3 regions of the Paenibacillus sp. FSL F4-0125 genome follow, and region 2 is predicted to be linked to each of the others. Evidence: riboswitches for the same ligand, from Rfam matches in the RefSeq annotation. Region 2 holds a riboswitch; each other region holds the start of a gene.
The links. Region 2 has a riboswitch for cyclic di-AMP ahead of NST74_RS15950 (APC family permease). Riboswitches for the same ligand answer to the same signal wherever they lie in the genome.

Region 1 (4,836 bases), 3.5 Mb from region 2:
GAACCTATGATTGAGGTGGGGAGCGGCGTTATCATCTACGATAAGGACACGCACCGCATTAATATTTTAGTCGGAGAAGAGGATTTAGCCTCTGTTGTTTTGATTTAAGAAGAGGGGGCGGCGGGGTGTAATTTGCCCGTAGTTAGTAGCCCGTGTTAAAATTGGTGTAGCCGAGTTATAATCGCTGGGATTCTTGAATACATTTAATCGAAAATATTGCCTTTATCCTGGCACATCCCTTGGACCTCAGAAGCTAAGGGATGTTTTGTTTAACGAATAAGACGAGTAAAGGGACCTGCGGATTTTACTGCAATTTTTAGTAAGGGAGGAAACGAATTGTTATTTACCGAAGAAGAACTGCGTGAGCAGATCAGCAAGCTGGAAGGCTGGAAGCTGGAAGAGAATACCATGGTGCGAAAATATATGTTCAGCCAATATATGAAGGGTATTGCTTTCGTTGATGAAGTAGCCACCATTTCAGAAGCCTTTGATCACCATCCACATATTACGATTGATTATAAGACAGTGACTTTACGACTGAAATCAAATGAGGAAGACGGTATTACAGCTCTAGATATTCGAGAGGCACATGAATTTAATGAAGCCTTTGAGAAAAATCGTTAGGATCACCCAAACTCATAAATAAACGCCCGTGCGCAGATAGTGAACTATCTTCTGGCACGGGCGTTTTTAGTTGCTTAAGTAGTTACTTTTTCTCTGAAAGCCAGAGGGCGACGTTTGCGATCTCCTCAGGGGCTAGCTTTTCTTTAAAGGAAGGCATTTGACCGCGTCCCTTAGTGACGATGCTGTAGATTTCTTCAGCATCGTGCTGACCACCTTCATTTTGAAGACTAGGGCCAACTCCACCTTGAAGCTGATCGCCGTGACAGGTAATACAGCTGGCTTTCACGGTTGCTTCTGCCTTTGCCGCATCCAATTGAACTACCGGCATTGTGGGCTTATTCTGTTCAGCTACCTCTTCTTTACCTGGAAGTGTAAACATAAGTACTACCGCAAAGGCACAGGCGGCAAAAAACAAACCGCTCATGATCCATTTCTGCATCCCAGTTCGTCCCTTCTATGTAAGCTGCTCCCTACATTATAGCTCAAGGTGAAGCGTTATCATAGGGTTTGTGACAAAAAAATGAACGATAATACCATCAATTGATTGAAAAATATGGATTTTAATATCATTTCTCATAGACCATGCAATAAAAAGGTTTGTTTCCTGATGGGGTTAGGCGCTCATACGTATCTGTAATCGTAAATCCACACTTTTGGTAAGTTCGGATCGCCCGCTGGTTCCAGGTCAATACCTCTAGATCAATCTCACGCTCAGGATAACGAAGCAAGGCTTCTTGCACGATTGCATCCATGAATAATTTGCCTAGCCCTTTACCGCATAGATCAGGTTGCATGCCAATCCCCAAACGTACAACACCTTCCATCGGGAACAACTGCGCGAATCCACACAAAGCTTCTTGCCCATTTAATATGGAGACATATTGCTCATTCCGTAGCTGAGGATCACCGAACTCGATGCCTAGAGCCTGCATTTGTTCCCACGGCATCCAGCCGTAAATATTATAAGGGGGGGTGTAATTCCAATTGCATATCTCTTCCGCGTGACTAGTCTCCATAGGAGTTACATGAAAAGTAACCGAGGGATTTATCATAAGGTCAAAGACCTCCTTTCACGAGGGTTATAACGCTTGCCGTCATTACGAGTGCCGAAGGCGTTTATACTTGTAACTAATTATATACAAAAAGAGGGGGCATCGACTCAGAAAATTTATAAGGAATATTGTTTTACAAATTTTGAGAGGGGTAAATATTAAATAAGACAAAAAAACAAGCTCTTCCCCAAGAATTGACCTCTTGGAAAAGAGCCTATGTACGTTCTACTTATTGAACATCATCATTATCTTCTGTCTCAGAAGCAACAGAATGATAAGCATCAGTGCTCATAATCCGTTTAGCACCGATATAGCGTTTTACGTAGTAGCTATCACTCAGGGAGCTAATCGTTACACCGCGTGAGGAAGATGCGTGTGCAAACTTGCCTTCACCGACATAAATGCCGACGTGGGAAACACCCTTACCACTTGTATTGAAGAATACAAGATCTCCTGATCTTAAATCATCTCGGGAGATAGCAGTACCCATTTGATACTGGGAACCTGATTGGTGTGGTAGGTTGATACCGATTTTATCAAAAACATACATTGTAAATCCGGAGCAATCAAATCCATTTGTGGAGATCCCGCCGGATACGTATTTAGTTCCGATGGTCTTGTCGATCACTTTATCCATTTTGGAATCCGCGAAAGCGCTTCCTGCTCCGATGGTGAAGATAATGGAAAAGCTGAGTACAGCTGCTGCTAACTTCTTCTTCAAAAGTTTATACCCCTTCCAGATGCCTACGAGGTTAGCTTAAGGGTTCGGTTGAAGGTCCCCTATGACCCCTCTAAAAATGGAGGTCAATTCACCCAAAGTTGGTTCCCCCGTTTCCCTAATAGTTAGGAAACTCGGCTCAGACTGTTGATTAGGAATAGCTTGTAATCAATACATGACAAAACCTTTGTAAATAACAACTTAATGATTACAAAAATGTTACTAAAATCTTACTGCAGTTATTGTAACAAACAGAGTGCCGCTTGGCAATCGTTTTTAACCTAATCATGCAGAAAAATTCATATATTTAAAGACAAAATGCATATGTAAGCGATAATATTAAACTTATTTTTATATTTATTGAAATTTTTATCAAATAAAAGTGTTTAAAGTCTATTCTAGAGGTGTAAAGATTATAATAAGGCAAAAGAAAACCTGGATTCGATTAAGGTAATAATCAAATCCAGGTCTATATAGTTGTAAATGTGAGGTTATAGTTGTGGGGAAGTATTAATCGTAGGCTACAGCTTGATATGAGGAAGTACTCATTACTCTTTTAGCGCCAACGTAGCGGTTGGCCCAGTAGGACTGGCTAAGTGAAGTGATGGTCACGCCATATGAAGATGATGATTGTGCGAATTTTCCGTTTCCAACATAAATGCCGACATGGGATACGCCGTTGCCCAATGTGTTAAAGAAAACTAGGTCACCTGAACGCAATTTGCTTTTGGCTACAGGAGTTCCAACATTATATTGAGCTTTTGAAGTGCGGGGCAAAGAAAGACCCACCTTCTTGAATACATACGTAGTAAATCCAGAACAGTCAAACCCGGCAGTGCTAGTGCCTCCGGTTTTATAGGCAACTCCAATTGTCTTTGAAATAACACTGTCCATCTTAGAATCTGCAAAGGCACTTCCTCCACCAATAGAGAACGCCATCACAAGTCCCAGCGCCGCAGCGACGCATGCTTTTCTTAAATTCTTCAAAAAAATTGTACCCCTTCCAATGCCTGTGAGGTTAGCTTAAGGATTCGGTAGAAGGTTCCCCTATGATCACTGCAAAGCGAGATCAATTCACCCAAAATATGGTTCCCCCACTTCCCGGTGCAAGGAATTCGGCGTTTTATGCACCAGATAGTGACTTATCGACAAGACTACGATGAATACATGAAGTTATGTAGAAATCGTTTCAAATGATTACAAACTTGTTACTAATGGAACAGGACTTATTGTAACAAAGTCTTTACGATTTTGCAAATCGTCATAATTTGTCTGTAACGCGAAAGAGTCCCGGCTCCTGATTCAGGAACCGGGACTCTTATATTATGTGTTGTAATGCCATAAATTATTGTGGAAATGCTTTACTGCGCCATAGATGATATTGAGCGGAGATTCCCCACATTTTGAAAAGTGTCGAGGGCAGTGATGAGAGTTGACGAATAAGAAGTGCCGGCAGGCCAGGACAGAAGATACCGGATAGTCCGCACGCCAGCAAAAGGATAAGGCCCGCTGCACCAAGTATGATTGAAATGCCTATTGCTGGAATCAGTGACTTTATACAGATGAATAGGGAGGAGAACATCCCCGTACCGCTGGTATAACCAAACTGCATATATAGAAGGAACAGGCGAACCATAAAGATGTATATAAGCCATGCCAATACGTATGGAACTAGATGAAGTAACAAAGAGGAGTTCAGAAAGGAAGATAAGAACAGCCCGTACATTTTTGGAGCGAGCCAGTATAACGGCAATAAAGCCAGCACCCATTCGATTAAACTAAAAATAAACACTGGAAATCCATAAACCTTCATGCCGGGAAAAAAGAACAGGCCCCGCTCTCCTTTTCTCTCCTGATGGAGTTCATGTAGTAATCCTGCTCTTATGAATGGGGAGAGCAGCAGTCGTAAGAGAACAAGCCCTAGGAACATCCATAACCAATTACGTATCTCAGGATCTGTGTTCAAGCTGAACTGCCCTTCGACATAATAGAGTAGTCTACCCATTCCACTGCCTCCAGCGTCTTTATCTGGGTAGCGCAGTAGAATTGGAACGATAGCAGACCGGATGAAGCCGTACATAAAGTAGCCCCAGAGCAGTCGATAGATGAAGAGCAGAATCAGAATATAAAATTGCTCCTTCATGCTTTGCCAGCCGCGGGTTATCGATGTTCTCACAATCATTCACCTCACCAGACAAGAGTTCCGAGCACGGTTTCAACTAATTTAGTTACACTTAACGTCCAGCGGGAGAGTGTTTTGGGCTCTATTTCCGCCAGTCTGAAGTTATTAAGATGTTTGTTTTCTAAAAGAACGGTATGCTCTGGATCAATCTCAGCAGAGAGGAGAAGTTTATCGCTTAACAGCTGAAACGTAGTCTCTGCTCCTTCACCGTTCCAGACCCGCTCTGCCGCAGAACCGTCAGCGAATGTAAATTTAATGGG
Region 2 (4,836 bases):
ACATTAGTCTATATGATAACAACAATCATTCTCATTATCGCAAAAAAAATTAGGTTGTACAATTGTAGGAGTAGTTTTTCCGTAATATGGGAATGGTTTATAAAAAAATGGTGCAGATCTTAGTATCCTAAGATACTTGATCTGCACGCCCTTCCCCACCAAAAGATCAGTCTCATTCATGGTGAATTACGACTTTTTATTTCACAAGACTTTTTAACACATCATCAATAATTTTACCGCCAGCGTTCGCACCACTGTATAACCAGCTGCTTGTTGAGCTCATTTCATGCACATTACCAGCTTTTACAGCCGGGATACCTTTCCAAATTGCACTGTCCAGGATCTCCGAACCCTCAGTCTTATCACTGTTTACAAGAATAATATGATCTGCCGTCAGCTCAGAAAGCTTCTCTAGTGAGATTGGATTCCAAATAGCTCTTGTGCCAACAGGAATTTCTGTTACTAAGTTAGGCAGCGTTACACCAAGGTCTGTGTATAACACAGCACCACTACTGCGTGTTTCATCTACAATATAGAAGTTCTTTTGTACCAACCATAAAATCGCCACGGACTCTTGACCAATAGCTCCTTTAAGCTCTTCTTTCGCAGCAGCCGCTTTGTCTTCATACTCTTTAATGGCTTTCTCTGCTTCAGGGGTCTTGTTCAGAATTTCACCAATCTTGAGCAGCGATTTACGCCAATCTTGATTTAGTTCATCCCCAATCACATAAGTCGGTGCAATCTTATTCAGTTGGTCGTAGATACCGTTCTGTACAGAAGACTCCGATGGGATGAGAATAAGATCCGGAGCAAAGCTGGTTACTGCCTCGAGCGGAAGATCGTAGCTAATGGTAGGCACATCTTTCAATTCAGCGGCCAGATAATCCTGAACACCATTCGGTACGGACCATTGTGCTACTGGAGTCACACCCAGAGTTACCAGAGCATCCTCCAAATAAGAACCCAGTACACGCGTTGGATTAGCCGGAATCGTTACTTCATGCCCCATTGCATCCGTTAACGTCTTAGGCGCTGCAGGAGCTTCTGTGGCTTCAGCAGTAGGTGCTGCTGTAGGCTCTGATCCTGTGTTTGATGCGTTACCGGAATTATTATTACCGCAAGCGGATAAAAATAGCACCATCACCATTAATCCGACCATCGTTAATTTCATGCTTCCAAATCTTTTTCTGTTAAACCAAAACATCTAATACCCTCCTAGTGTGTACAAGCTATGTTTTCTCAAAGATGTTGACTGTCTCTATCTCACTTTTAAATGATATTGATTCTCATTCTCTATGTCAACATATAAATTTTAAATTTTGTGGATTTGTAACAATTTCCTTCTTTAAAATACAAAAAAGGCTATATTCCGAACGTTCCGGATATAGCCTCTCCTTAAGGGTTCACTATTTATTCAAATGATAAGGGACAGTCGCTACCACAACATCTTTTGAATTCATTAGGTAAGAACGGATTAAAAAGCTGGTCTGATTATGAAGTACAGCTTGCCACCAATGCTTAGTGATAAATTGTGGGATCAGGATCGTGATATGATCCGTTGCTGCGGTCTTCCACTCCACTGTATCAATAAATTTCAGTAACGGACGAATAATACTGCGATATCTGGAACGGAGTACAATCAGGCGTACACCTGGGTTCCATTCCTCCCACCGTTGCTCCATCTTTTGGATGTCCTCTTCATCAAATCCAACATATACTGCTACAACATTATCCGTTAAAGACTTGGCATAGCTAATGGAATGCAGTACAGCACGTGTTACACCGGCAACAGGGACAACAACCGTGCTGCCTTTAATCAAAGGTTTATCTGTACTTGGACATATACGAAGCTCATCAGCAATATTCAAATAGTGCTTGTGGATACGGTAGAACACGAACATTACAGCAGGTAAGAAAATGAAAGCCATCCATACGCTTGAGAACTTAGTAATGATAAAAATAAGCGTAATCGTCAATGTAGTCAGCATACCAATGGTATTTACAACAAATCTTTTTTTCCATCCCGCTGGTTTGGTTTTAAACCAATGAACCATCATTCCTAGCTGAGACAATGTGAAAGGAATGAAGACACCAACCGCATAAAGAGGAATCAGGCTTTCTGTATTTCCGTGGAATGCAGCTACAAGCAGAGCTGACAGAACACCTAGAAAAATAATACCATTGGAGAAGCCTAGACGGTCACCACGAACCATAAAAGCATGCGGCATATATTTATCTTTTGCAAACATAAATGCAAGCAGCGGGAACGCTGAGTATGCCGTATTAGCCGCCAAGAACAAAATTACTGCTGTGATACCTTGAATGAAAAAATATAAAGTTCCGCGACCAAAGGTCGATTCAGCGATCTGAGAAACAACTGTGGCCTTTTCGTCAGGCACTATGCCGTACCAATACGCCAGGAGTGTGATGCCTGTGAACATAAATCCAAGTATAACTCCCATGACCATTAAGGTCTTGGCTGCATTCTTTTCTGCAGGTGCTTTAAAGTTTGGAATAGCATTAGATACAGCCTCTACACCCGTAAGAGCTGAACAGCCAGAACTGAAGGCTTTTAATAGTAGAAACAAACTAACATTAGAAACAGCAGCGCCAATTTCAGGGACATTCGCATGCACGCCACCTGCTGCATATTTAATAATACCGGAGATAATCAACACTACAATCGACACCACGAATAAATACACTGGGATTGCGATGAATGAAGCTGATTCTGTAACTCCGCGAAGATTAATTAAAGTAAGAAGAATAATAACGGATACTGCAATAAGAACGGTGTGATTATGAAGACTTGGAAAAGCCGATGTGATCGCATCCGTCCCTGCCGACGCACTAACAGCAACGGTCAGAATGTAATCCACTAACAAAGACCCTCCTGCTAAAAGCCCTGTCGGAACACCAAGATTACTCTTGGCAACGATGTAAGCTCCGCCTCCCTGAGGATAAGCGTAGATCGTCTGCCGATAGGATAAAATCAAGATGGCCAGCAGGCCCAATACGGCTAATGCAATTGGCAGGGAATACCAGATGGCAGTAAACCCTGCAGCCACTAGTACAATCAGAATTTGTTCCGTTCCGTAGGCTACAGACGAGAGCGCATCAGAAGACAGGACAGCCAGTGCTTTAACCTTGGATAACTTTTCATGATCGAGTTCGTTCGACTTCATCGGACGCCCGATCAATAGTCGTTTTACCTTGCTTACCATGGTGGATACAGTTCCTTTCTTTGGGAGCTGAAACGGAAATTCCGCGCGCTGTTTTCATTGGTGGATTTCATAAATGCAGACACTAAAAATAGCATACGGAAATGATCCGCATGCTATGCATGGTCATTATCCCACCTTTGCTTACGAGGTTAGCTGGCGGATTCGGGCTGTGGTATAGCCCTACGGTTTAAGTCCAATCGACCCATTCCGATTCACCCCATTGGCACGAATGCCAAGTTTGGTTCCCCCGTTTTTCCTAAGAAAATTCAGCGCATATTCAACTTCTCACAAGGTCTAATATTAGTCTACAAAGTGGTTACAGTAAAGCGTTGAAAAAAATGAAAAAAGAATGAAAAAACATCCAGTAAGCGCAAATACAGCGTCTTATTGGATGCTCTCTTTCATTCTCTTCAATTATCCCTCTGGATCGTGTTTTTAATCACTTTTCACATTTTTTCGGATCACTTAAAGTTAAAAAATCAAAATCCTAAACTTTCCTCTGTATCTAACTCCATCACTTCTTCTTCCTTACGTCCGTACCAAAGTAAAATACTAATTAAAGCAAAAGCGATTAACGCAAGGAATGGTATCGTAATGAATCCAAAAAAGTTCAAGTAATCCTTATTACAAGGAACACCAATTGTACAAGGAAGAACTTTACTTAACGCAGGAATTTTCTGTTCCGCATAATGATAGATCGAGATACTGCCACCAATCAAGCTTAGTGGAAGTACATAAGGGATAATCCGTTTATCCCCTCGAAACGTTGCAATTCCCAAGAGGAATAACTGAGGATACATGAAAATTCGCTGGAACCAGCAAAGCTTACAAGGTTCATATTTCAATACTTCGCTCAAATACAAGCTACCGGCAACAGCAACTAAAGAGACGAACCAGGCCAGATACAGGCAGTTACGCTTGCAAAAAGATAGGAACTTTGTCACTTTGCCTCCACAGCTTTTGCGGCGTCATTAATTTCAGTTGAAATCGCTTCAATGTTAAATGGATCCGCAGTCTTTACTCCATTGATGTAAAGGGATGGCGTTGTAGTTACCCCTGCTTCAGTAGCTAGCTGCATGCCCTTATTTAGGTCATCTGCATACGTACGATCCTTGATATCTTTACGTAGCAGTTCGTAATCGATAGCTAACTTCTCTTTCTCCGCAAGGCTTACTAAGAAATCTTCAGTTGCCCATTCTTCGCTCTCATCACCTTGCTGTGCATATACAGCATCGTAGAATTTCCAGAATTCATCTTTATTCTGATGATATACAGATAATGCAGCAAGTGAGGCAGTCTCAGAATCTGGACCAACGAAAGCCATATTTACAAAGTAGAGCGCTGCTTTTCCCTCGTTGACAAAATCTTGAACAATCTTCGGTTTAACTGAAGTTGCAAATTGGGAACACGCTGGACATTTTAAATCACCAAATTCAACAATTTTAACAGGTGCATCCTCTTTACCGACTCTAGGTAGCTCACTGTAATTGAATTCCACTGGTTCTCCCGTAGTGGCATTTTTTGCGGCATCTTTCGAAGCTAACATAAACAATCCAACAAAAATGATGACTACTAAAGCAATGGAACCAATAATTAAAATTCTCGTCTTCTG
Region 3 (4,836 bases), 3.0 Mb from region 2:
GGCCAGCTTAATATTAACTTGTTGCTTTATGGAATTGTTCTTTATGTGCTAGGGTATTTCCTCTATGCCTTGATGTATGCAGCTGTAGGTTCGATTGTCAGCCGTACAGAGGATCTTGGCCAAGCGGTTATGCCGATTATGATGTTAGGCTTCGTAGCATTCTATGTTCCGCTGTTTAGTATCTCCAATGCGGATACTCTGCTGGTTAAGGTAGCGAGTTATGTGCCTTTCACCTCTCCATTGACCATGCTGCTCCGAATTGGTGTTGGTGAAGTAGCGATCTGGCAAGTTATTGTATCATTAGCCATCCTGCTTGTTACTACGTTCATCTTTGGGTGGTTGGCTGCCAAGATCTATCGCACAGGCGTATTGATGTACGGCAAACGTCCAAGTATTAAAGAGATCAGAAAAGCGATGAAGGCTTACAAGATCTAATTGGCTTCATATAACTTTTAAGGAGTGGTAATCATGACTAAAAGTGAACAATACAATATGATGCTTTTAATGAGTTCGGTATCTCTGGCTACGGTTAGTAGAATGCTCTCGACCAATGGGTCCGTTTTGATGGATTTCACTCAGGGTGTATTGACTGGTATTGCCATGGTGGGGATGATTGCGGGATTGTGGATGTACGGTAAGGCACGTAAGAGTAAGTCGTAATAGTAGGAAATAAGGAAGCCGCGGCAGATGCCGTGGCTTTTTTATATGCTCGAAAAGAGTAAAAAGCGAAATGATCGCGTTAGAAAAAGTCAGTTCGGTATTTGTGTAATTTTAGTGAAAAAAATGTACAAAAAAGGAATTGGTGATATAAGCTGAGATTAGTCTCTTAAAAAACTTTTTATTTAAAGGGCTATAACGCGATTATTAGAGAGAAAGCATATAGGGGAGAGGTTGAGTGAGCAGGATGAGGTATTTCACTAAGGTGGAATTCGGCAATTATAGGGCGGATAGCGGTGGTGAAAAAGCTGGTTATTATGCTTTGATCTTTTTTGTTTATAATGCCTTAATCATTTATTTATTTTGTTTATCTTTATACTCGAAATAATAATATCCTTGTCCCAATCATTAGTCATACCCTCATAGATTATATTCAATTATATATGAAGTAACTCCCACGGGAGGGTTGAAATACTGAATGTCAGCCCTCCAACTACGCTAGTTAGCTTTTCGGCCAAAGTGAGCTCCGAGGGCTAAACAACGGACAAATTACCGCTGGGCAGCAAATCCTCTTGAGCAGTCATTTGCTCCCGCACATGTCTAAGCTGATCTTTCAGTACAGGAACGCTCTTTTGCAGGATAATGCTAATTTGAGGTAAAGATAGCTTTAGGCCATACCACATCACTTTTACGAGCTGCTCCTCCCAAGGCAGTGCCTTGGCAGACAGGAGAGACCGGCGTGCGTAATAATCGGCGCATTGTCGGATACAAGAGCGGTAGGCTTCGATAGAGAATAGCTGGCTGTCGAAGCTTTTTTGAAGGAATATTTTATGAAGCTCTTTAAAAGTTCGGATAGTAACTTTCTCCGCTTCTGCTGATTGTTGTAACAACATAGAACTGAGCGCATAGATATCATTCGTATTCTTTTGAACACACTCTGCAAATATAGTTCTACGGGGCGATCCGGCAGGTAAGGGGTCAGGCATGATAAACACGATCCTTTCAGAATGGGTTATGGGATGAACCTATAATATTGAAAAGTAAGAAATGGATTTGTTGATAAGCTCGGCGGTATCAGGCTCTGGATAACTATGCTTTTGAAGCGCAATACTGGATACGGTCTTAGATGGTTTATAGTATAGCCGCCCCTCTCTGGAATCTCTTCCACCGGCGACAGCTCTGTACAGACGACCTTGCTCAATATGATCTGCCAAGAATTTCCCCTGCAGCTTGGCTTTTAAATCCTGTAAAGCATCTTGCACTAGCTCAAACTGAGTCTGATCCCACTCTGAACCATGGGTACGTACTTTATCTATCGCTTCCTCAAGCCGGCAGTGGTATATCATTCTGAGAAAAGAACTCCATTTAATAAGGTCGAAGGTTTTGGTATTGACTGAGATAAGACATGCCCCCCAGCTGCTACCCCCTTTACAGGTAAGTTTCAGGATGCCATACCGGCTGCCTGGATCAGCCTCCATACCATAGTGAATAGGCTCAGGTGAATCAAAGACGAATACTTCAATGCGAGATAGTCTTCGCTGGTCCATGACAAGTTTCTCCTTCCTAGGGTTCCAAAAACTTAAGCTCAACATGATGAGTAATGTTAGCCTTCTCTATACAGGCAAGCATTTCAGCTTCGTTCTCACAGACTGCGGCATGCTCCAGCCATAGTCGGAATTTCTGTTTACGTATAATGGATAAATGTAAGGGGAAGGTGCTGCGGGATCTCATTACGTACCAACCAATAGCAACGTCCTTCCAAGGTTTCTTAAAAGCGGCGAGCCACGGAAAACATTGATGTGCCGACCAATCCTGCAGCTGCTGCTTTTCTCTGATATTTTTATATATTTCGTATATAATTCTTCGGTCCATACAGCACTCACAAGTAGAAGGGCTGCTGAAATGGCGCAAGGATTCAATTTGGTTCTGACCAAATGCATAGCCGACAATAGTTCTGTGATGATCCTCTTCGAACCATAACGCTCCAAAGCAAACATAATTTAGACTTATCGGCTCAAGCAGCCCTTGCTGTATTCCCCAATAATAGTGTTTCATTCCTTTCACCCCGTCCAGCATGCTATTACCCGGGTAGGTTCAGGTAACGCAAAAACCGCAGCAAGAGGAGGACCTCTGCTGCGGTTTTGGAATACAGGCATACACACCTGTGCCAAAGCGTGGCGGATCAAGGGTCTCTCTCTTTACGCTTACGAGGTTAGCTGTCGGATTCGGACGGTGAGAGTCGCCCTACCTATGTGAGACTTGAACAGTCTCCTTCGGATTCACCCCAAGTAGGCCATGTGGCCCGATGGTTCCCCCGTTCCCTGCAAATACAGGAACTCAGCGTTGATTGTATTTCGTGAAATAGATTCAATCCGAATCATACTCTTTTCAAGGTGTTTCTGTAAAAGCAGAAAGTGTTCTTTTGAGCGCAATTTGAACCGTATCCTACCAACTCCGACGAAAAATCCTGCCAAATAGGTATTTATTGCGTGTTATCGAGCTTCTTTCTCGTTTAATCTCGACTTCTCGTTTCCTTTCCTATATAGGCGATTTTTGGTGATTTCTCCAGCTGTGGTGAATAAAATCACAGAGTCCGTCCGCTTTTCGCTAATTGATTCAAATTCGAGAAAACAAGAGATATAGAGAGATTGAATATCAAGTAAGCGCTATCCAATGCGAAAATAGTTTTTAATTTGCATTATTTTGGCATCAATCACGTTTTACAATACTTCCTGCATAAGGGTATGATTACTCCTGTTTCAACAACAATCGAATATTTGATCCGCTTAATTTCCGATAAGGAAAGCGGGGGAACCAACAATCGGCAGACGATGTGAGAGTCGGAAGCCGGTTATGGGGTGAATCCTGTAGAAGATATGAGTGAGCTCGCATCTATACAGGTAGGGCGACTCTCACCGCCCGAATCCGACAGCTAACCTCGTAAGCGTATGGAGAGAGGATGAGTGCAATGTGACCGCTAGCGAGCCACAGAGGAGAATCCTTTGTGGCTTTTTGCTGTGCTTTTTTAAGCAAAGCATTTATGGAAAACCTCACGAAGAGGTCGTTATATTCATCATTAGCGGTAGCTTTTCTTTCAAGACCAGGGTGATCAAGCTCTGATCTTACAAGCAAAGCATTTGAGGAGAATAAGAGATGACAGATCAGAATGAATATGTACTGGTATGTGCGCCAACGAAGGCAGGAGAACATTTTATTAAGCTTCTAAAATTTAGAGGCATTAAGATGGCGGGATTGACCAACAACTTGCCTGAGAAGTCCCTACTTGAAGAGATGGGGATTGAGAAAGTCGTTCTAGTAGATACCCGCCATCAGAATACTTGGTTTCGCCCGCCGTTCCCGGTAGGCCGGGTATATCTGTTCGAGAGCAGCTTTACGTTATGCTGCCGCTACATTCAGATGTGCCGCACCTGGACGACACAGCCGATTTTTGTGATCACAAGCTCAATAAATCCTAGATTGGTCTATAAAAGACTTGGTGCAAGTTATGTAATCTATTCCCACAGTGGTGATGCTGATTTTCTGATCGATAAATCACCTCATCAAGGATAAAAGAAGGAGTGCGGGAGATATGATGGATCTGTATATGGTGGCTTCGTTAGCTGTAATTTACGGGTTGTTTTATGGATTTATGCGCTGGTGCGCAGGTGTAGTTGAGGATACAGGGAGGGATAAGCTGTGATTCTAGTCATCGCTGTTACCCTACTGCTGTTTTTATATCTGGTTTACGCATTAATTCATCCGGAGAAATTTTAAGGAGGGGCATTCATGGGCATTTTGCAAATCGTAGCTGTAATCGTCATTCTCATCTTGCTGGTTAAGCCGATGGGCACGTATTTATATCATGTATTTTCTAATGAACCCAATCGTACGGATCGATGGTTTGGAGGCGTGGAAAAAGGGATTTATAAGCTGATCGGACTGAAAAAACGGGAAGGGATGTCCTGGAAAAAGTATGCGCTCAGCTTTGTCTTAACGAATATCGTACTGGTTACTTTCAGCTATATCTTTCTTCGATTGCAGCGGGGTTTACCGCTAAATCCGAATGGAATTGCGGATATGGAACAGACGCTTTCGTTCAATACGGTGATCAGCTTTATGACTAATACAAACCTGCAGCATTACAGCGGGGAGACGGGACTTTCGTATTTTTCACAAATG

Region 1: another riboswitch for cyclic di-AMP. It lies ahead of NST74_RS00585 (C40 family peptidase); the one in region 2 lies ahead of NST74_RS15950 (APC family permease).
Region 3: another riboswitch for cyclic di-AMP. It lies ahead of NST74_RS02615 (hypothetical protein); the one in region 2 lies ahead of NST74_RS15950 (APC family permease).

What each region holds. Positions count from the first base shown of each region.
Region 1 covers NZ_JBBOZJ010000001.1:120,570-125,405, forward strand. The annotation lists gene NST74_RS00565 (hypothetical protein) at 1-108, shown strand, start outside; gene NST74_RS00570 (4a-hydroxytetrahydrobiopterin dehydratase) at 337-624, shown strand; gene NST74_RS00575 (c-type cytochrome) at 707-1,063, opposite strand; gene NST74_RS00580 (GNAT family N-acetyltransferase) at 1,191-1,676, opposite strand; gene NST74_RS00585 (C40 family peptidase) at 1,906-2,397, opposite strand; cyclic di-AMP (ydaO/yuaA leader) riboswitch at 2,403-2,544, opposite strand; gene NST74_RS00590 (C40 family peptidase) at 2,905-3,333, opposite strand; cyclic di-AMP (ydaO/yuaA leader) riboswitch at 3,387-3,525, opposite strand; gene NST74_RS00595 (hypothetical protein) at 3,740-4,570, opposite strand; gene NST74_RS00600 (M1 family metallopeptidase) at 4,582-4,836, opposite strand, start outside.
Region 2 covers NZ_JBBOZJ010000001.1:3,616,550-3,621,385, forward strand. The annotation lists gene NST74_RS15945 (iron-hydroxamate ABC transporter substrate-binding protein) at 197-1,204, opposite strand; gene NST74_RS15950 (APC family permease) at 1,407-3,224, opposite strand; cyclic di-AMP (ydaO/yuaA leader) riboswitch at 3,348-3,506, opposite strand; gene NST74_RS15955 (disulfide oxidoreductase) at 3,704-4,168, opposite strand; gene NST74_RS15960 (DsbA family protein) at 4,165-4,836, opposite strand, start outside.
Region 3 covers NZ_JBBOZJ010000001.1:575,395-580,230, forward strand. The annotation lists gene NST74_RS02595 (ABC transporter permease) at 1-435, shown strand, start outside; gene NST74_RS02600 (hypothetical protein) at 469-660, shown strand; gene NST74_RS02605 (hypothetical protein) at 1,191-1,550, opposite strand; gene NST74_RS02610 (hypothetical protein) at 1,683-2,204, opposite strand; gene NST74_RS02615 (hypothetical protein) at 2,221-2,712, opposite strand; cyclic di-AMP (ydaO/yuaA leader) riboswitch at 2,845-3,010, opposite strand; cyclic di-AMP (ydaO/yuaA leader) riboswitch at 3,431-3,620, shown strand; gene NST74_RS02620 (hypothetical protein) at 3,811-4,227, shown strand; gene kdpF (K(+)-transporting ATPase subunit F) at 4,354-4,431, shown strand; gene kdpA (potassium-transporting ATPase subunit KdpA) at 4,444-4,836, shown strand, end outside.